3 regions of the Dactylosporangium sp. NPDC000244 genome follow, and region 2 is predicted to be linked to each of the others. Evidence: riboswitches for the same ligand, from Rfam matches in the RefSeq annotation. Region 2 holds a riboswitch; each other region holds the start of a gene.
The links. A riboswitch is a leader RNA that binds a small molecule or an ion and turns the genes downstream of it on or off. The one in region 2 is predicted to bind cobalamin.
Positions count from the first base shown of each region.

Region 1: it holds a riboswitch for cobalamin, as region 2 does, so the genes downstream of both, ABT369_RS00210 (VWA domain-containing protein) here and bluB (5,6-dimethylbenzimidazole synthase) in region 2, are expected to answer to the same signal.
Region 3: it holds a riboswitch for cobalamin, as region 2 does, so the genes downstream of both, cobN (cobaltochelatase subunit CobN) here and bluB (5,6-dimethylbenzimidazole synthase) in region 2, are expected to answer to the same signal.

Region 1 covers NZ_JBEPEH010000001.1:39,814-46,797, reverse strand. The annotation lists gene ABT369_RS00210 (VWA domain-containing protein) at 1-1,585, opposite strand, end outside; cobalamin riboswitch at 1,643-1,764, opposite strand; gene ABT369_RS00205 (hypothetical protein) at 1,867-2,736, shown strand; gene ABT369_RS00200 (hypothetical protein) at 2,873-3,658, shown strand; gene ABT369_RS00195 (hypothetical protein) at 3,733-4,101, shown strand; gene ABT369_RS00190 (hypothetical protein) at 4,402-4,965, shown strand; gene ABT369_RS00185 (hypothetical protein) at 4,991-6,094, opposite strand; gene ABT369_RS00180 (hypothetical protein) at 6,297-6,734, opposite strand; gene ABT369_RS00175 (phosphodiesterase) at 6,857-6,984, opposite strand, start outside.
Region 2 covers NZ_JBEPEH010000021.1:135,240-142,223, forward strand. The annotation lists gene ABT369_RS28940 (ABC transporter ATP-binding protein) at 1-453, shown strand, start outside; gene ABT369_RS28945 (zinc-dependent alcohol dehydrogenase) at 463-1,482, shown strand; gene ABT369_RS28950 (SanA/YdcF family protein) at 1,492-2,220, opposite strand; gene ABT369_RS28955 (hypothetical protein) at 2,370-2,873, shown strand; gene ABT369_RS28960 (hypothetical protein) at 2,914-3,333, shown strand; gene ABT369_RS28965 (TolB-like translocation protein) at 3,402-3,542, shown strand; gene bluB (5,6-dimethylbenzimidazole synthase) at 3,543-4,163, opposite strand; cobalamin riboswitch at 4,200-4,404, opposite strand; gene ABT369_RS28975 (serine hydrolase) at 4,499-5,941, shown strand; gene ABT369_RS28980 (alpha/beta fold hydrolase) at 6,015-6,881, shown strand.
Region 3 covers NZ_JBEPEH010000001.1:76,004-82,987, reverse strand. The annotation lists gene cobN (cobaltochelatase subunit CobN) at 1-2,000, opposite strand, end outside; cobalamin riboswitch at 2,038-2,173, opposite strand; gene ABT369_RS00360 (ferredoxin-like domain-containing protein) at 2,210-3,265, shown strand; gene ABT369_RS00355 (precorrin-8X methylmutase) at 3,262-3,882, shown strand; gene ABT369_RS00350 (precorrin-2 C(20)-methyltransferase) at 3,879-5,390, shown strand; gene ABT369_RS00345 (hypothetical protein) at 5,486-5,860, shown strand; gene ABT369_RS00340 (hypothetical protein) at 5,930-6,094, opposite strand; gene ABT369_RS00335 (DODA-type extradiol aromatic ring-opening family dioxygenase) at 6,097-6,984, opposite strand, start outside.

The DNA.
Region 1 (6,984 bases), on a different contig from region 2:
ACGCGTCGACGACGAACAGCACCAGGTTCGCCTCGCGGCCGACCTTGACCGCCTCGCGCACGTCGCGGGCCTCGGCGCGGCTCGACCCGCGCAGCGCGGCGGCGCGGATGGTGCCGGGCACGTGGATGCTCGTGAGCTTGCCGCCGAGCGGGGCGCGGGAGCGCACCACGCGGCCGTGGCGGGACAGGGCGGGCGAGCGGCGGCCGGCGTGGGCGCCCGCCTCGCGGTTCGCCCGGCCCGCGATGCTGAGCAGCTTCGGCTTGTACGGCACCCCGGCGAACGCCAGCTGCCCCGGCGCCCCGACGCTGTCCCCCGCCGCGTCCCCCGCCTCCGATGCATCCGATTCGCCCCGCGAATCGGATGTATCGGTAACGGAACCATCATTCGGCTCGACGGGCGGCCGCTGCTCGGGCGCGACCGGCGGCGGCGGACCCCCGGCTCGCTCCGACCCCGGCGACTCGCCGGGCCCGTCCGGCGAGTCGGACATTTCCGAAATATCCGTCGGGCTCGGCGGAACCGGGTCATCGTCCGGGGGCGGCCCGCCATCGCCGGGCGGCGGGTCCTCGTCCGGCCCGGCCTCCTGCTCGAGCACCTCTTCGAGGCGGTCGCGGTCGGCCCCCGGCGGGTCGAGCGGGTCCCGCCGGCGCCGGTGCGGCAGCGCCAGCCGGGCCGCGTCGCGCACGTCCGCCTTCGTGACCACGGTCCGCCCGTGCCAGGCCGCGAGCGCGACCGCCGTGCGGGCCACCACGATGTCGGCCCGGAGGCCGTCGACGCGGTACGCCAGGCAGATCCGCGCGATCCGGTCGAGCTCCGCATCGGGCAGGGCCACCGCCCCGAGCCGGGCCCGGGCGCTCACGATCCGCGCGGCCAGGGCGGCGTCCTCGGCCACGTAGCGCTCGGCGAACGACGCGGGATCGGCCTCGTACGCCAGCCGCCGCCGCACGACCTCGGCCCGCGGCGGGGCCTCCTGGGGCGCCGCGACCCCGACGACGAGCCCGAAGCGGTCCACGAGCTGCGGCCGGGGCTCGCCCTCCTCGGGGTTCATGGTGCCCACGAGCAGGAAGCGGGCCGCGTGCTTGACCGAGACGCCGTCGCGCTCGACGTGCGCGCGGCCCATGGCGGCGGCGTCGAGCAGCAGGTCGACGAGGTGGTCGGGCAGCAGGTTGACCTCGTCGACGTAGAGGACCCCGCGGTTCGCGGCGGCGAGCAGGCCCGGCTCGTAGGCCTTGACCCCGTCGCCGAGGGCCCGCTGCAGGTCCAGCGTGCCGACGACACGGTCCTCGGTGGCCCCCACGGGCAGCTCGACCAGGGCGGACCGGCGGTGGTGGGTGCCCGCCCCGGGAATGTGCGGGCCGTCGGGGCACTCGGGGTCGGGCGCGGCCGGGTCGCAGGCGAAGCGGCAGCCGGCGACGACCTCGACCTCGGGCAGCAGCGCGGCCAGTGCCCGCACGACGGTGGACTTGGCGGTGCCCTTCTCCCCCCGGACGAGCACCCCGCCGATGGCCGGCGAGACCGCCGTGAGCAGCAGGGCGAGGCGCAGATCGGCCAGGCCGACAACGGCCGAGAACGGATACGGCGGGGTCACGGGCACTCTTCCCTTCGGCGGGTCCGCGCCCGCGAGGCGGCTGTTGCGAGCGGCCGGAGTCTCCTGACTGCCGGATCCGCGCCGCCCCTCGACCGCCCCGGCCGTCGCCGGCCGTGGGTGCTGAGGTGCGACTCCCCGGTCACAGTGGCGGGACCGTCCCGGACTCGCACCGGGTTCCTCCGCATACCGCTCGCCCGCCATCGTGTCCCACGGGCGACCGGCACGTCAACGTGGCGCGGTGTGACCCTCACGATCCGCACCCGCCGGCCGATGGGACGGGCATGCGGCGCGTCCCGGATTCGGCCGCGCAGACCCTGCTGTGCGTGCTCCTCGTGGCGATCGCGCTGATCGCCGCCACGCCGCCGCGGCTGCCGGGGCTGGCCCCGGAGACCTCGGTGGCGCCGCCGGGCACGCGGGCGATGTGGCTGTGGGAGCACGACGACCCCGGGCCGGTCGTGGACTGGGCCGCGGCCAACGGGGTGCGAGCGCTGTTCGCGTACTACGACCCGCGCACCGACGACACCGCGCGGCTGCGGCGCCTGCGGGAGCTGTGCGACGCGGCCGGCATCGTGCTCGACGCGCTCGGCGGGGAGCCCGGCTGGACGACCGACCACGCCACCGCGCTGGCCTGGGCCGAGGGCGCCGCGGCCACGGGCCTGTTCCACGGGCTGCACCTGGACGTCGAGCCCTACCTGCTGCCCTCCTGGGGCCAGGACCAGGCATCACTGGTACCGAATTATCTGTCTTTGCTGGAAAAGACGGCCGCGGCCACGGACCTGCCGCTCGAGGCCGACGTGCCGTTCTGGCTGCCGACCGTGACGCTCGCCGGCGGGGCGAACCTGGCCGACGCCGTGCTCGCCCGCGTCTCCGGCGTCACGGTGATGAGCTACCGCAACACCGCCACCGGCGCCAACTCGATGGTCGGGGTCGCCGACGACCTGCTGCGGCGGGCCGGCCGGGTCGCCAAGCCGGCGCGCCTGGGCGCGGAGACGCAGGCCCTGGGCGACTGCGCCTACTGCAGCTTCCACGGCGCCACCGCCGGCCAGCTGCACAAGACCCTGGCCGCGGTCGACTCCGCGGCCCAGCGGTACCCGGCGTTCGCGGGCATCGCGGTGCACCAGTACGAGTCCTGGGTCGCCCTGAGTGGTTAGGAGACCTGAGCGGCTCGGAGACCCGAACCCGAATCGACCCCAGCCGAACCGGAGGTGAACCACGACCTGCCTCAACCCGCCCCGCCCGCCGCCGATCAGCCGGTCGACAGCAGTCATCCTGGGAAGGACCCCTCCGATGCGCCGTACCGCCTCCATCGCCCTCGCCTGCGCCGCCGGCGCGGCCGCCATGCTCCCCGCGGCGACCCCGGCCTCCGCGGCGACGCCGGACTTCGGGCTGGTGGTGCCGGTGCTCGCGCCGATGCTGCCGGGCCAGACGGGCTGGGTGGGCACCATGTGGGCCGCCACCAGCGACATCTGCGACGTGAAGGTGACCGCGAGCGGCACCGGGGTCACGGTGAAGTACCCGGCCAACACCGCGACCTACTCGTCGCTGTCGAAGGGCGACTCGCTGGCCAAGGGCCACGTGGACTACGCCGCGTTCAACGTCTCGCTCTCCTCCAACAGCCTGCTCGCGCTGGTCCCGCTCAAGCTCGACTACTCCTACACCACGAAGGCCGACGGGGCGACGTCCTGCACCGGCACCCCGCGCTCCGGCTCGATCACCGCCACGCTCCCGGTCGTCTCGGTCACCGGCGACGCCGTGGTGCAGAAGACGACCCTCGTGACCGTGCCCAAGGCGACCCCGGTCTGGTCGCAGCTGGTCTTCCAGTCCCGCAAGGCCGGCGTCGACAACCTGCAGATCACGGTCGCGGGCGCGCCGAGCGGCCTGGCCGTGTCCTACCCGGCCGGCCGCGCCTACACCGCCCTGAACAAGGGCACCGGCCTGGCCGTCGGCACCGACGACTTCGCCGCCGTCAAGTTCGACGCCACCAACGTGGCCGCCGGCACCTACAAGCTCACCGTCAAGCTCTCCTACGGCAGCACGACCGACTCGAACGACCTGACGCTCGTCGTCGTCTGACGGCCCGGGCCGACCGGCTTCTCCCGCGGCGCCGGCCGGCCCTCCGCTTTTTCCACAGAGAGGTGGGAACTCTGGTGATCCGCTCCCGTGCCCTGCTCGCCGTGGCCGCCCTGGCCCTCACGGCGGGCCTTTGCGCGTGTGGCAAGTCCGGGAACTCGACCAAGACGGAGATGCAGGCGCCGAAGCCGTCGCCGTCGGCCTCGCTGACCCAGGACCGCCGCGAGACCATCTTCCTCGACGCGACCGCCCAGCACCTCTGCTCGGTGCAGTCGCAGGTCTACACCGACCCGGCGGCGATGGCCTCGGCGTACGCGTCCCGCCCCATCTACACGGACCTCACCGCGGCGCAGGTCGACGCGTTCCAGCAGCAGGTCGTCAGCGACCCCGCCTTCGCCGACCGGCTGACCCAGCGCATCCAGGCCACCTGCGGCACGGCCAAGTAGGCCCCGGACACACGAGAAGCCCCGCGACACGAGGGGGGAGGAGTGTCGCGGGGCCGGCTCATATATGTATGAATATCGAGAGCGTGTTCTCGAGGTAAGTGGTGCGAGGACCCCGTCGCCGCGGTCCCTTCGGTGTTGCTGCGGTAAGCATGCGGGGCGCCACTTGGCGGCGACTTGGCGCGCACTTGCGCCGATGTGTCACGCACGCGACAGGTCCGCGCGCATCGACCGGGTCACGTATGTTGCCTGCCGTGAGCCGCGACGAACTTCGACCTCGACTCGCTCGCGCCCGAGCCGGTGGTGCCGGCCGACCCGCGCCGGGCGGCGATGTGGGCCGCGGGGATCGCGGGCTGCGCGGTGCTGGTGCTGTTTCTGCTGCTCACGAGCGATCTGGTGTTCGGGCGGACGGTCGGGCTCGCGGCCCCGGCCGGGATCGGGGACTGGGCGGCCAACCCGGCGCTCGCCGCCACGCTGGCCGAGGGAGTGCTCGGCGACCAGGAGGCGCTCGGGGCGCGGCCGTTCAGCGCGGCGTACCTCAGCGCCGACGGGCGGCCCCTGCTGGTCTGGGGCGGCACCGGCCGGGCGGTCCAGCGGGCCGACGACGCGGCGCTGCTGCGCACCCTGCGCGAACGGACGCTGCGGTTCGTGCCGGACTCCGGCGGCGGGACGACGGCCGACGCCGACCCGGGACCGAACCGCGGCCGGGCCACGTGCACGGACACGCGGCGCGACGGGTTCGGGTACGTGGTGTGCGCCTGGACCTTCGGCGCGGCCGCCCTGGGCGTGCTCGTGGTCGACGGGCCCGACGCCGACCCGGCCGCGACGCTGCGCCGGGTCCTGGACGCCGTCGTCGTGATGCGCTGAGGCCGGGTCTTCTGGTGCCGGCCGGCTAGAGCATCGCCTCGAGGGCCAGGCGCTCCGCGGCGGCCGCGCGGACCTCCGGGGTCTCGATCGGGTCGTCGCGCAGGTAGGCGAGGCGCCGTTCGAGCTTCTCGTCGAGCGGGACGCGGCGCACGGCGATGAGGCGCACGTCGGCCTGGCAGTCCCACAGGCCCTCGGTCAGCGCGCCCGCGCACGCGTCCGGCTCCAGCTCCAGCCGGGCGCGCAGGTAGGCGGCGCGCTCGTACGAGTGCGGACTGAACCACAGCGAGCGGACGCGGGGCAGCGCCTGGCGGGCCGCGTCGCCGCCGACCCGGGCGAGGCCGTCGACCAGGCGGTCGTAGCCGCACATGTCGTCCTCGCGCTGGTCGAGCCAGTCGAGGCCGGCCAGCAGCGCCGGGCCGTCGGACTCGTCGCCCTGCTCGGCGAGCACGCACAGGGCGCTCCAGTACTGCCCCGAGGCCGGATCGGCCACGACCCGCCGGGCGGCCGGCAGCGAGTCGACGACCGGCTCGGCCAGGCAGCCGAAGTCGTCGGCGGCGCTCAGCAGCTCGCCGAGCCCGGTCAGCGGCTCGGGCCCGTGCGCCACGGCGGCGTGGATGCGCTCGTCGCGGCCGGCCCACTCGCCCCAGGGGGCGCCCGGCGGCAGGTGCAGCGGGCGGCCGGCGCTGGCGAGGCGGTCGGCGGCGACCGGGAGCAGGTCGTCCCACCAGTTGGCGGGCCACGCGGCGGCGATGGTGCCGAGGGCCTCGCGCCAGTAGGGGCCGATCCGGACGTACCGCCGCAGACTCTCGACCATGTCACCGGACCCGGCGCGGCTCAGCGCCTCGGCGACCCGCAGGACGTGCGTGAACTCCCCGGAGTCGTCGTCGGCGGTGTAGAGCCGGGCGATGATCGGCCCGATCGGCAGCTCCAGGTCGCGGACCAGGCGGGCGAGGTAGACCCCGCGGTCGTCCAGGGGCAGCCAGCGATGGTCGCGGCGGATGCAGGCGTACACCAGCTCCGGCGCGGCCGGGTCCTGTCTGGCCCGCACCGCGCCCCGCCCGAGTCCGCGCTGCAGCGCGCCGGCCCGGGTCCGGGTGGGCAGGTAGTGCCAGTCGTCGTCGAGGCTCATGGCGTCCCAGTCTGCGACGGTTGCGGCCGGACCGCCGCCGAATTCCGGTCCCGAAAATGCTTGACAAATGACACCGGACCACGTCCTCGCTGCTCAGCAGCGCACCCGCGGGCCGACGTGAGTCCGGACACGACGCGGCGCCGACCGGCGGAAGTCCCGCCGGCCGGCGCCGTGAGCGCTGGCACCCCCCGAGAGGGGCCGGTTAGGCGCTGGCGTCGTCGAAGCCGTTGCCGAGGAAGCTCTGCAGCCGCGACGTGATGCTCTCCAGGCTCGAGCCCGCCGACGCGGCGCCGAAGCCGGACTCGCCGAAGCCCGCCTCACCGAAGCCGGCGTCGGTGCTGTCGGCCTCGCCGAAGCCCGCCTCGCCGGTGCTCTCCTGGCCGTAGGCCATGAGCGTGTGGCTGTCCTCGACCTCGGTGTGCTCGTAGTGCGTGTACTCGGTGATCTCGTAGTGGTTGCCCGCGGCGTCCGTGTACTCGATGTGCTTGAGCTGCTCGAACTCCTCGTGCTCGTAGCTGTGGTGGTCCTGCTCGAGGATGCCGTACTGCGACTGGTGGTCAAGCTCCTGGCCCTGGCCGGAGTGGGCCGCCTCCAGGGAGGCGGTCTCGTGGCCCGCTTCGTACTCGCCGTACTCGCTCATGGGGGTGGTTCCTCTCGGGTGCGTCTGTATGGGGTGCTGCGCTCATCTGCTGCATTCAAGGTACGGGCAGCCGCGACGCCCCAAATCCCGGAAACGTGCCACGCGCGGTCGGCTCAACGGCCTCAATACGCGATCACGGGCGCACCCGTGTGGCTCACCTGCACCAGATGGGTCACGCACTCACTGCCCTCGAGGCGGTGCAGCAGGAACGCGGACGGTTCCGGGACGAAGCCGACCGGGCGGCCCTCGC
Region 2 (6,984 bases):
TCGGCCGCCGACGAGGCGATCGTCGCCGAGGCCCTGGCGTGGACGGACATGCTCGACCTCGCCGGCCGCCCCGTCGACGCGCTCTCCGGCGGCCAGCGCCAGCGCGCCTGGCTGTCGATGGCGCTCGCCCAGGGCACCGAGATCCTGCTGCTGGACGAGCCGACGACGTACCTGGACCTGTCCCACCAGATCGACGTGCTCGACCTGGTGTCGCGGCTGCACCGCGAGCGCGGCCGGACGATCGTGATGGTGCTGCACGACCTGAACCTGGCCGCCCGCTACGCCGACCACGTGGTGGCGATGCGCGGCGGCGCCATCGTGGCGCAGGGCGAGCCGGCGGCGGTGTTCACCCCCGAGCTGCTGTCGTCGGTCTTCGGGCTGGAGGCGCTCGTGATCCCGGACCCGGCGACGGGTACGCCGCTCGTCGTCCCACTGCCCAGAGTTCCTGCCTAGAGTTGCGGTGTGAATCTCAGCGCGCGACTACACGCGGCCGGGGACGTCCGGCTGGCCGCGGAGCCCGTGCCCGTGCCCGGCGCGGGCGAGAGCCTGGTCGAGGTGACCGCGGTCGGGCTGTGCGGGTCGGATCTGCACTGGTACGCGGAGGGCGGCATCGGCGACGCCCGCATCGCGCACCCGATCGTCGGCGGGCACGAGATGGCCGGGGTCGTGCGCGGCGGCGCGCTGGACGGCGTGCGGGTCGCGATCGACCCGGCGATCCCGTGCCACCGCTGCGACCTGTGCCGGGCCGGGCACCCGAACCTCTGCCGCGACATCGTCTTCGCCGGGCACGGGCGTCGCGACGGGGGGCTGCAGCAGTACCTGGCGTGGCCGACCGACCGCCTGCACCCCCTGCCCGAGGCCCTCACCGACGCCGACGGCGCGATGCTCGAGCCGCTGGGCGTCGCCGTCCACGCGGTCGACCTGGGCCACGTGCCCCTCGGCGCCGACGTCGCGGTGCTCGGCTGCGGCCCGATCGGGCTGCTGCTGATCCAGGTCGCCCGGGCCGCCGGAGCCGCCCGGGTGCTCGCCACCGACCCGCTCCCCCACCGCCGCATGGCCGCCGTCGCCTACGGTGCGGACGTCGTGCTCGACCCGGCCTCCGCCGGCGTCGCCGATGCCCTCGCGGACTTCACCGACGGCCGCGGCGCCGACGTCGCCTTCGAGATCGCCGGCACCGACGCCGCCATCGAGGCCGCCGTCACCGTGGTGCGCCCCGGCGGCCGGGTCGTGCTCGGCGGCATCCCGAGCACCGACACGTCGGCGTTCCCGGCGGCGGCCGCCCGGCGCAAGGGCCTCACGTTCGCGATGGTGCGGCGGATGAAGGAGGTGTACCCGCGGGCGCTCGCCCTCGTCACCGGGGGCCGGGCGGACGTGCGGTCCCTGGTGAGCCACCGCTACCCGCTGACCTCGGTGGCCGAGGCCTTCCCCGTCGCCAACGCCCGCAAGGGCCTGAAGGTCCTCATCGAGCCGGCCGGGCACTGACCCCCGGCGTCAGGGTGTGTGGGCGGCGATCGCGTCGGCCAGGCTGCGGTCCGGCGGGGACTGCACGGCCGGCGGGCGCAGTCGCGTGGCGTCCCAGGCCGCCTTCCACGCCGCGCCGACGTCCCGGGCGCGGTTCTTCCAGATCGTGATCTGCCGGCAGCCGTCGCACCCCGACGGCACGCCCCAGGCGTCGACGCCGACGCGGCGGCAGAGGGTGACCGCACGGTACAGGTGGATGTCCTGGCTCACCAGGAGCGCCCTGGTCACGCCGTAGACGTCGTGCGCGCGGCGGCAGGTGTCGTAGGTGTCCAGGCCGTAGGGATCGACGACGACGCGGGACCGCTCGACGCCGTGCTGGGCGAGGTAGTCCCCCATCACCCGGACCTCGTTGCCCGAGCCGCCGTGCGCGTCGCCGGAGATGAGCAGCGCCTTCACCTTGCCGGCGGCGACGAGCTCGGCGGCCTTGTCGAGGCGGTTGCGCAGGAAGGTCATCGGGTCCTGGCCGCCGGGCGCGACCTGGGCCCCGAAGACGATCGCGACGTCGGCGGCCGGCGCCTGCGCGACGGCGACGAGGCGCCCGGAGGACGACGCGTGGACCCACGCGGTCGGGACCATCACCACCGCGACGAGCAGCACCGCGACGACACCGAGGCGCAGCAGCACCCGGCGCCGGCGGCGGGGCGGCCGGGCCGGCGGCGGGGCCGCGGCCTCGCCGGGTGCGGTGTCCGTGTTCGCCATGCGGGCAGCATGGCACGGCCCGGCAAGGGGCGGAACGGCCTGGAACGGGTCCGGGGAGGTCGTGGCACGAATCCTGGATCACACGCGATCGGCCCGGACCTAGCGTCAGACGTATCGATGCACCACCGACCGTTGCCGGGAGGCACACCATGAACCGTCCGAGCGTCCGCCTCTCGATGGCCGTCGCCGCGATCGCCCTCGCCGGGCTGAGCACCGCCGCCTGCTCCGGCGACGACCCGGCCGAGTCGCCGGACATGGTGCCGGCCGGCGCCACGTCCTCGCTCAAGCCGAGCCCGACGAAGCAGAGCAAGCCCAAGGGCGACACGAAGATCGTCGAGTTCAAGATCGTCCAGCAGCCGAAGTGCCCCGAGGGCACCGCCGTGTACCGTGCCGACGCCGTACCCGTGATCATCAAGTGGAAGGTCACCGGCGCCACCGGGATCGGGCTGTCGGTGGACAACCCGGACCTGCCCGGCAGCTACGGCAACTACCCCGCGAGCGGCACGGAGACGTTCACGTTCTCGTGCGGCGGCCCGGTCGGCAGCGTCGAGACGCACACGTACACGATCACCACCACCGGCGGCAAGCAGACCAAGAAGGCTCAGGTCAAGGCGTCGGCGAAGGTCATGGACACCGGCCGCGGCGGCAACTGACGCCGCGCGCCACCGCCCGGCCATGCGCGATGATGTCGCCATGGGAGTGATCTACGACTATTTCGCCGCCGACTCCGACGAGCAGGCGGCCGCGGCGCTCGACCTGCCCGGCGGCCCCGGCGGGCCGGACGGCCACGACGGCCCGGTGGTCTCGTGCCGCATCGACCCCGCAGTGCGCCTCGGCGAGCTCGCGCGGCTGTTCGCGGGCGTCGACCGCTCGTCCGGGGCGCCGATCGCGGCGACCCCGGACTTCGACCAGCTGGTGCTCCCGATCAGCCCGGACCTGCGCGCCGCTCTGGCCGCCGCGACCCCGGCCGAGCTCGACGCGGTCGCCGAGCCCTGGTCGCGCATCGAGGAGTTCGACGGCGGCTTCGCCCCGCCCGACGCGGCCGAGTTCCTGCACTCGCTCGCCGAGGTGAGCCGCGCCGGCAAGGGCCTCTACTGCTGGATCTGCATCTAGGCGTCGGGTGTCGGGTTTCGGCGGGGGTGGCGACTTGCCCGGAATTGAGCGGGTCGCGGTCGGCTAGCGTGCCGCGGATCGCGTACTGCGACCTGGACGACGACGAGGCCTGGGGGCACATCTTCACGATCAACCCCGACGGCACCGGCAACGCCCAGGTCACCTTCGGCCCGGGGACCGACGAGGCCCCCGACTGGCGCGCCGGCTGATCACCAGCGGTCCTCGTGGCGGACCTGGTGCAGCGGGGAGCGGCGGCGCCACCCGTGCCGCTCCAGGTCCGGCACCTCCATCAGCCGGCTCACCGGCCCGAGGCACAGCCACGCCACGGGCCGCACGCCGGGCGGGATGCCGAGCAGGCCGCGCAGGAAGTCCTCGCGGTAGAACGACACCCAGCCGACGCCGAGGTCCTCGGCCGTGGCCGCGAGCCACAGGTTCTGGATGGCGAGGCACACCGAGTAGAGGCCGGCGTCGGCGATCGCGTGGCGGCCCAGCACCGCGGGGCCGCCGCGCTCGGCGTCGTACGTGACCACGACCGACAGCGTCGACTCCAGTACCCCGTCGATCTTGATGCGGGCGAAGCGGGCGGCCGCCTCGGCGTCGAGGGTCGCGGCGAACACCTCGCGCTCGTGGGACACGTGCGCGTGGAAGGCCTCGTGCAGGGCCCGGTCGCGCACGACGACGAAGTCCCACGGCTGGGACAGCCCGACGCTGGGGGCGGCGTGCGCGGCGCCGAGGATCCGGTCGAGCGTGGCGTCGGGCACCGGCGCGCCCGTGAACTCGCCGCGCACGTCGCGGCGGCGGTTGATGATGTCGTACAGCTCGTGCGTCATGGCAGGCTCCCGCTGCGCTCACGCCCCGGGCGGGCCGGGGCCGTCAGTCGCGAGGCCGGTCTTCGGACTCCCGGATCGTCGCCTCACCGCCCGCCTTCCCAGCCCGTGCGGGCCAGTGGCTACGCGTGCGCGTGTGGGCGGCGGCTCCCCGGTCACCGCGGCGGGCCCGTGCCGGATTCGCACCGGCTTCCCAGATTCTCCCCGCCGTCGCCGGCGGGGCACCTCGCTTCAGTACTTGCCGCCGCGAAGGGTATCGCACCCCCGACTTTCGTCGGGGGTGGCCGCGGCGTTTCGGCAGATCCGCCCGGGCGCGCCGCTGCCTAGCGTCGGGTGGCATGAACCGCAGACTGCTCGCCCTCGCGGCCGCCGCCGTCGTGCTGTGGCCCGCCGCGCCGGCCCAGGCCGCGCCGGCCGCACCGACAACCCCGACGCCCATCGACACCTACCTGCGCCAGGCCCTCGACGGGACCGGGCTGCCCGGGCTCTCCGCCGTCGTGACGCACGGGGACGAGGTCGTGCACGCGGCCGGCTACGGCCACGACTCGACGGGGGCGCCGGTCACCGCGCGCACGCCGATGCGGGTCGCCTCGGTGACCAAGTCGTTCACGGCGACGGCGGTCATGACGCTCGTGGACGCCGGGAAGGTCGCGCTGGACGAGCCCGTCGCGGACCAGCTCCCCGAGTTCCGGATGGCCGACCCGCGCGCGGCCCGCGTCACGGTGCGCCAGCTGCTCGACCAGACCTCCGGCCTCGCCGACGGCGGCGTCGACATCCCCGCGGCCGAGTCCACCGCCAGCCCGGCCGCGTACGTGGCGGCGCTGCGGTCCGGGCACCTCGCCGCCGAGCCCGGCACCGCGTGGGCCTATTGCAACGCCAACTACGAGATCGCCGCCCGGCTCGTGGAGGTCGCCGGGGGCGTGGGCTTCGGGCAGTACGTCCGGATGCACGTCTTCGAACCGCTCGGGATGACCGGCAGCTCCGTCGGGGGCGCGGCGGCGGACGGCCACATCTCGCTCTTCGGCGCCTGGGTCGCGCGGCCGGAGCTGCGCGCGTTCGGGGCGCACGGCGGCGCGGGCGGGGTCGTCACCGACGCCGAGGACATGGGCCGGTGGCTCATCGCCCAGACCGGCCACGGCCCGCAGGTCGTCCGGCCGGAGAGCCTCGCGGCCATGCACGCGCCGTCGAAGGTGCGCGACTACGCGATGGGCTGGGGCCCGACCGACGTGGACGGCCGCGAGCTGCTCGTGCACTCGGGGAACCTGTTCACCTACACGGCCGTCGAGGCGATCGATCCCGCCACCGGCTACGGGTACGCGGTCATGACGAACAGCGCGGGCCTCTACGACGACACGTACGAGGTGCTGCGCGGCCTGGTCGCCCTGACCCACGGCGCCGAGCCGCCGGCCACGGGCGGGCAGCGGCAGCGGATCGAGCTCGTGCTCAAGGCGGCCGACCCGCGCGAGCTGATCCTCGGCGTGCGCGCGGTCGCCGGCGGCGCCGCCTACCTGTCGCCGCGCATCGCCCAGAAGGTCATGACCCGCCTCGGCGGCGACCGCCTCGCCCGCGCGGAGGCCGCCCGGCGGCGCCTGGACCGGCTGACCCCGCGCGAACGCGACGTGCTCGGCGGCGTCGGCCGGGGCCTGTCCAACCAGGAGATCGCCGCCGAGCTGCGCCTCTCCGAGGGCACGGTCAAGGCCCACGTGAGCGCGATCCTGCTGCGGCTGGGCCTGAACAACCGCGTCCAGGCCGCCATCCTGGCCTACGAGGCCGGCGGCTGAGCCGGTATCCCACGTTCGTCCGGTTCGCGCCGGACGGGCCACACGGCCGCGGCCGCCGCCCTAGGCTCGGGGCATGACGCAGACGACGCACACGCTCGCCCTGCCCGGGGTCGACCTGGTCTACGACGTCACCGGCCCGCTGCCGGCGGCGGACGGCCGGCCCCTGCTGTTCATGATCGGCCAGCCGATGGCCGCGGACGGGTTCCGCGCGCTGGCCGCGCACTTCCCGGACCGGACCGTCGTCACCTACGACCCGCGCGGCCTAGGCCGCAGCGTCCGCACCGACGGCGTGGCCACCGACTCGCCGCAGGAGCAGGCCGCCGACCTGCACCGCCTCGCCGAGGCGCTCGGCGCCGGGCCGGTCGACGTCTTCGCCAGCAGCGGCGGGGCGGTGACGGCGCTCGAGTGGGTGTCCACCCACCCCGGCGACATCGCCGTGCTGGTCGCGCACGAGCCGCCGATCAACGCGGTGCTCCCCGACGCCGAGGCCGCGAACCGGGCCCGGGCCCGCTTCAACGCCGCCTACGAGGCGAACGGCTCCGGCGCGGGCATGGCCGCGTTCATCGCCATGACCTCCTGGAAGGGCGAGTTCACCGAGGACTACTTCGCGCAGCCGGACCCCGACCCGGCGATGTTCGGGATGCCCACCGAGGACGACGGGCGCCGCGACGACCCGCTGCTGTCGAGGCGCGCGTGGGCGATCACCGACTACCGCCCGGACGCGGCCGCCCTGTCCGCGGCCCCGACGCGCATCGTGGTCGGGGTCGGCGAGGAATCGGCGGAGACGTACACGGCGCGCACGGCCGAGGGCGTGGCCGCCCTGCTGGGCCACGAGGTCACGGTGTTCCCGAGCCACCATGGCGGCTTCGTCGGGGGCGATTCCGGCTACGCGGGCAAGCCGGCGGAGTTCGCCGCGAAGCTCCGCGAGGTCCTCGGGTAGCCGGAACCGGCTCCGCGCGCACCGCGAAGCCCGGCGACGGGTCCGGCGCTGTCGACGGGTCCCTGCGGTGTCGCGGGTCCCGCGGTGTCGACGGGTCCGGCGC
Region 3 (6,984 bases), on a different contig from region 2:
ACCAGGTCGATCCGCGCCTCGCCGGAGGGGGCCTGGCCGAGCACGTGCAGGCCGTCGCGGATCTGCACGTCCTTGACCTCGCACAGCCAGCCGTCGACGTGCAGCAGGAAGTCGTCGAACTCGGCGTCGTGCGGCCGGTCGTCCAGGCCCAGGTCGTGGTCGAGCTTCGCGGCCTGGATGAGCGTCCAGATCTGGGCCCGGATCGCCGGCAGCTTGGCCGGGTCGAGCGCGGCGATGTTCGCGTGCTCGTCGAGCAGCTGTTCGAGGCGGGCGATGTCGCCGTAGGTGTCCGCCCGGGCCATCGGCGGCACCAGGTGGTCGACGAGCGTGGCATGGGCGCGGCGCTTGGCCTGGGTGCCCTCGCCGGGGTCGTTGACGAGGAACGGGTAGATGAGCGGCAGGTTGCCCAGGGCCGCGTCCGCGCCGCAGCCGGCCGACAGCCCGACCGTCTTGCCCGGCAGCCACTCGAGGTTGCCGTGCTTGCCGACGTGCACGACGGCGTGGGCGCCGAAGGAGTCGGCGAGCCAGCGGTAGGCGGCGAGATAGTGGTGCGACGGCGGCAGGTCCGGGTCGTGGTAGATGGCCACCGGGTTCTCGCCGAACCCGCGCGGCGGCTGCACCATCACCACGACGTTGCCCCGCCGCAGCGCGGCGAGCACGATGTCGCCGTTGTCCGGGTCCACGAACAGCTCGCCCGGGGCCGGGCCCCAGTGCTGCTCCATCCCGGCGCGCAGGTCCTCCGGCAGCGTCTCGAAGAACGCCCGGTAGCGCTCGGCCGGAATCCGCACCGGGTTGCCGCGCAGTTGCTCCTCGGTGAGCCAGTTGACGTCCTGGCCGCCGGCCGCGATGAGCTCGTGGATGAGCGCGTCGCCGTCGGACGGGAAGCCCTCGCCGAGGTCGTAGCCGCGCTCGGCCAGCGCGGCCAGCAGCCGCACGACGCTCGCGGGCGTGTCGAGGCCGACGGCGTTGCCGATCCGCGAGTGCTTCGTCGGGTACGCGCTGAGCATCACCACGATCCGCTTGTCCGCGTTCGCCAGGCCCCGCAGGCGCGCGTGGGCCGCGGCGATCCCCGCCACCCGGCCCGCCCGCTCGGGATCGGCGACGTAGACGGTGAGGCCGTCCTCGTCGATCTCCTTGAACGAGAACGGCACCGTGATGAGCCGCCCGTCGAACTCCGGGATGGCGACCTGGGTCGCGGTGTCCAGCGGCGAGAGCCCGTCGTCGTTACCGTCCCACGTCTCGCGGCTGCTGGTCAGGCACAGGCCCTGCAGGATCGGCACGTCCAGGGCGGCGAGCGCGCCCACGTCCCAGGCCTCGTCCTCGCCGCCGGCCTGCGCGTCGGCCGGGCGGGTGCCGCCGGCCGCGAGCACGGTCACGATGAGCGCGTCGGCCCGGCCCAGGGTGCCGAGCAGCTCGGGCGGGGCGGTGCGCAGGGAGGCGGCGAAGACCGGCAGGGGCCGTACACCTTCCGCCTCCAGCGCGGCGCAGAGGCCCTCGACGAACGCGGTGTTCCCGGCGACGTGGTGGGCCCGGTAGTAGATGACGGCGACCGTCGGCCCGTCCACCGGCGCGGCCTCGCGGTCCAGCACGCCCCACGCGGGGGTCTCGACCGGGGCGGCGAAGCCGTGGCCGGTGAGCAGGACGGTGTCGCAGAGGAAGCGGTGCAGCTCGGCGAGGTTGGCGGCGCCGCCGAAGGCCAGGTAGGCGTGGGCCTGCGCGGCGAGGCCGGCCGGGACCGTGGAGTGGCTCATGAGCTCGGCGTCGGGGGCCTGTTCGCCGCCGAGGACGACCACCGGGAGCCCGGTCGCCAGGAGCGCGTCGAAGCCCTCCTGCCAGTCGCGGTACCCCCCGAGGAACCGCACCACGACCAGCTCCGCGCCCTCGGCGAGCCCCGGCAGGTCCTCGACCGCCGTGCGCGAGGGGTTGGCCAGGCGCCACGCGGCACCACTGGCCCGGGCGCTGAGCAGGTCGGTGTCGGACGTCGACAACAGCAGGATCACGCCGGGTCCTCCCTCGGGGTCCGCGCCCCAAGACGGTGGGATGGGTCCGGCGGCGGAGAGTATCCTGGCTTGCCGGAAATCGTCTCTCCGGTTCACAGTGGCGGGACCGTCCCGGATTCGCACCGGGTTCCTCCACGTCGCCGTTGCACAGCGCCGTCAACTCTTCAGGACGAGCGTGTGTGCCGTCAAGCGCAGGTAGTATCCGCCGCGTGCAGGCTCCCAGCGGACGCGACGCCCCCGACCGGTGCCCCGGCGCCGTGCAGGTCCACGCGGCCGCCGACGGCGGGCTGGCGCGCGTCCGGCTGCCCGGCGGGCGGCTCACCGCCGCGGGGCTGACGGTCCTGCGCACCGCCGCGGCCGAGCTCGGCGATCCGGCGCTGGAGCTCACCTCGCGCGGAAACGTGCAGGTCAGGGCGTTGAGGCCGGGGGCCGAGCACGAGCTCGCGGCCCGGCTCACCGACGCCGGGCTGCTGCCGTCGGCCACCCACGAGCGGGTCCGCAACATCGTCGCCAGCCCGCTGAGCGCGGCCGTGCGCCCCCTGGTCGCGGCGTTCGACGCGCTGCTGTGCGCCACGCCGGCCCTCGCGGGGCTGCCGGGCCGGTTCCTGGCCACCGTCGACGACGGCCGCGGGGACGTGACGCCGCTGCTCGGCGACGTGGGCCTGCACGGTTCCCGGCTGACCCTGGCCGGTCGCCCCACCGCGCGGCACGGCGGCCCTGAGCTGCTCGTTTGCGCCGCCGAGGCGTTCCTGGCCGAGCGCGCCGCGCAGGCCTCGAGGGCGTGGCGGCTGGCCGAGCTGGACGACGGCCCGGCGCGCGTCGCCGCGCGGCTGGGCACCACCGTCTCGGACATTCCGCTCACCCGGCTGGACCCGCCCGAGCCCGGCATCCATGGCTCGTCCGCCGTGCTCGCCGTGCCGCTCGGACTGCTCACGCCGGCCCAGTCCGCGGCGCTGGCCGGAGAGATCATCGTCACGCCATGGCGCACCGTGGTCGTGCCCACATCGACGATGCCGCAAGCTGTGGCGTCCGGGCTCGTCGCGGACCCGGCCTCGCCGTGGGCCGGGGTGACGGCGTGCGCGGGCCGGCCGGGGTGTGCCAAGGCGCTCGCCGACGTTCGCGCGGACGCCCGGGCCTCGGTGCTCGCGGGCTCCTCGGAGCCGGCGCACTGGGTGGGCTGCGAGCGGCGCTGTGGCGCACCGAAGGGAAGGCACGTGGAGATGTTGGCGACGGCGTCCGGCTACCAGCGCAGCGTGCGCGGATGAGCGACTACATCCGCGACGGCGCCGAGATCTACCGGCGCTCGTTCGCGACCATCCGGGCCGAGGCCGACCTGTCCGGGCTGCCGGCCGACGTCGCCCAGGTGACGGTCCGCATGATCCACGCCTGCGGCATGGTCGACCTCCCCGCCGACGTCGGCTACTCCCCCGGCGTGGTCGCGGCCGCGCGCGCCGCGCTGCGGTCGGGCGCGCCGATCCTGTGCGACGCCGAGATGGTCGCGTCGGGGGTGACCCGGGCGCGGCTGCCCCGCGACAACGAGGTCGTGTGCACGCTGCGCGATCCGGCGGTACCGGCGCTGGCCTCGACCCTGGGCAACACGCGCAGCGCGGCCGCGCTCGAACTGTGGCGGGGCCGCATCGACGGCGCCGTCGTGGCCGTCGGCAACGCGCCCACCGCCCTGTTCCGGCTGCTGGAGATGGTCGCTGAGGGGGCCGGCACGCCCGCCGCGGTGATCGGCATCCCGGTCGGGTTCATCGGCGCCGCCGAGTCGAAGGCGGCCCTGGCCGAGTCCGGCCTCGAGCACCTCGTGGTGCACGGCCGCCGGGGCGGCAGCGCGATGACGGCCGCCGCCGTCAACGCCATCGCGAGCGAGAAGGAATGATCACGGTGGAGACTGGGCGGCTGTACGGGGTGGGCCTCGGCCCCGGCGACCCGGAGCTGATGACGGTCAAGGCGGCCCGGCTCGTCGCGGCCGCGCCCGTCGTCGCCTATCACAGCGCCCGCCACGGCCGCAGCATCGCCCGCGCGATCGCCGCGCCCTACCTGCGCCCGGAGCAGGTCGAGGAGGCCCTGGTCTACCCGGTGACGACCGAGGACACGCCCGACTACCGGGGCGTGATCGAGGAGCACTACGACGCGTGGGCGGCGCGGCTGGCCGTCCACCTCGACGCCGGCCGGGACGTGGTCGTGCTGTGCGAGGGTGACCCGCTGTTCTACGGCTCCTACATGCACATGCACAAGCGGCTGTCGCAGCGGTACCGCACCGAGGTCGTCCCCGGCGTGACGTCCGTGGCCGGCGCCTCCGCGGTGCTGGGCCGCCCGCTGGTCGAGCGGGACGAGGTGCTGACCGTGCTGCCCGGCACCCTGCCCGCCGACGCGCTCGCCGAGCGCCTCGCCGCGACCGACTCGGCCGCGGTGATGAAGCTGGGCCGCACCTTCGGCAAGGTCCGCGACGCGCTCGAGCGGGCGGGCCGGCTGGACGAGGCCTGGTACGTCGAGCGCGCCACCACCGCCGGCGAGCGCGTCGCCCCGCTGGCCGAGGTGGACCCGGCGACGGTGCCGTACTTCTCGATCGCCCTGCTGCCGTCCCGCGTCCACGACGAGACCGCCGCGGCACTGGCCGAGCGGCCCGCACCGGGGTCCGCGGGCGAGGTGGTGGTGGTCGGCCTCGGCCCGGCCGGCCGCGACTGGCTCACGCCGCAGGCCCAGGCCGCGCTCGCCGCCGCGGACGATCTCGTGGGGTATGGGCCGTACCTGGCCCGGGTCCCCGGCAACCCCCGCCAGCGCCGGCACGCCTCCGACAACCGGGTCGAGGCCGAGCGCGCCGAGTTCGCCCTGGCCCTGGCCAAGGAGGGGCGCCGGGTCGCGGTCGTCTCCTCCGGCGACCCGGGCGTCTTCGCGATGGCCGCCGCGGTGCTGGAGGTCGCGGCCGAGCCGCGCTGGAAGGACGTCCCCGTCCGGGTCCTGCCGGGCCTGACCGCGGCCCAGGCCGTGGCCAGCCGCGCCGGCGCCCCGCTGGGCCACGACTTCTGCGTGCTGTCGCTGTCGGACCGCCTCAAGCCCTGGGACGTCATCGCGGGCCGCCTCGAGGCCGCGGCCCGGGCCGACCTCGTGATCGCCGTCTACAACCCCGGCTCGAAGTCGCGCACGTGGCAGGTCGAGGCGGCCAAGGCGCTCCTGCTCACCCACCGGCCGGCCGGCACGCCCGTCGTCATCGGCCGCGACGTGGGCGGCCCGGAGGAGTCGGTGCGCGTGGTCGCCCTGGCCGACCTGGAGCCCTCCGAGGTGGACATGCGCACGCTGCTCATCATCGGCTCGTCCCAGACGCGGGTCCGCGAGCGCGACGGCGAGCCGCCGGTGGTCTGGACGCCGCGGCGCTATCCCGCCTGAGCGGGGTGGCGCGGTTTGGGGATACGCGGGCCGGGGCCGGGCGCCTATCGTTTCAGCCGAACACCCACCGCGACATTTCCCGAAGGACGGACAGCATGAGCGACTACGACGACGGCGGCCAGCTCGACCCCGGCTTCCACGGCGACGAGCAGCCGGACTTCGCCGGCCAGGGCGCCGACTTCGGCCACTTCGAGGCCGGCCAGGACCACAGCGCGATGGAGCAGCTGCACGCGGACCACGGCTCGGAGACGGACTTCGGCCAGCAGTTCGGCGTGTTCGAGCACGACACCCACCAGGCCGAGTCGACCGCGCTCGAGCAGGGTCACCACGAGGCGTACAGCGCCGGCTACGACGAGGGCGAGTCGCCGTCGTTCACCGGTGGCGACATCGACGACCTGCACGCCCGCCTCGGCAACCTCGGCGGCCCGGACACCACCGGCCAGGCCGGCCTCGGCGTCGCCTCCAACTGACGCAAGCCCCGGAGCCTGGCCGCGGTCATCGGACCGCGGCCAGGCTCACGCGCGTGCGGCCAGGTCGAGTCATCGGCACCGCCGCCAGGTCGAGGCCGGCGAGCCGTCCGCCTCGGCCCAGGCCCGCTGCACCGCGTAGGCCGCGGCCACGTCGCCGGGCGGCAGGAGCCCGCGCACCGGCGGGCAGGGGACGCCGGAGGCCCGCGCCTGAAGCAGGCAGGACAGCGCGTCCACGCTCAGCTCACCTCGAAGGTCGTGCCGATGGCCATGCCGGTGATCCACTCGGGGACCGGTTCGTAGCTCGTCCACACCAGCGGGCGCCCGGCCGCGGCCAGGCCGATGAGCCAGGTGCGCACCTCGTGGCCGCCGCTGCCGGCGTCCTTCTCCAGCCCGTCGTCGCCGAGGCCGACGACCGCGTCCACGTCGCAGCGCGCGAGGCGGCCGAGGAACCAGGCGTCCCAGTCGGCGTTCACGGGGGCGTCGGGGCGCCCGGCCAGGGCCCGGACGCGGGGCTCGCGGGCGGCCGAGAACGCCTCGACGTCGCGGCGGCCGTGGATCATCGAGGCCCGCCGGTCGGCCGGGACCGCCGGGTCGCGGGGGTCGTTCGACGGCAGCCAGTGCGACAGGCCGCCGCTCGCGACGAGCAGCACCCGGCCCGGGTCGGCGCAGGCGCGGATCGCGGCGCCGAGCGCCCGCCCGAGCCCGACGCAGCGGGCCAGGGACGGCAGCGGGGGCGCGGCGGTGTTGACGACCAGCGGCACGAGCGGGAGGTCCGCGGTTCCGCGGAGCATCTCGTAGCCCTGGACGATGCCGTGGTCGACGGTCAGCGCGAAGGAGAGGGCCACGTCGAACGCGCCCGCGAGCCCGTCGCGCACCGCCCAGGCGAGCTCCTCGGCGACCGGCAGGCGGCCGCGGCGGCTGCCGAAGTCGCCGAACGCGTGGGCCTCCTCGACGCCGAGCACGAACGGGGGCATGGCGTCGTAGAAGTTGGCGTGGAAGTGGTCGGGGCCGACGACGACGAGCGCGTCGGGCGCGAGGGCGGCGACCGCGCGGGCGACCCGGGCGGCGTCGGCGAGGAACCGGCCCCCGGGCGCGTCCGGGCCCGTCGGCGGCATCATCGTGGC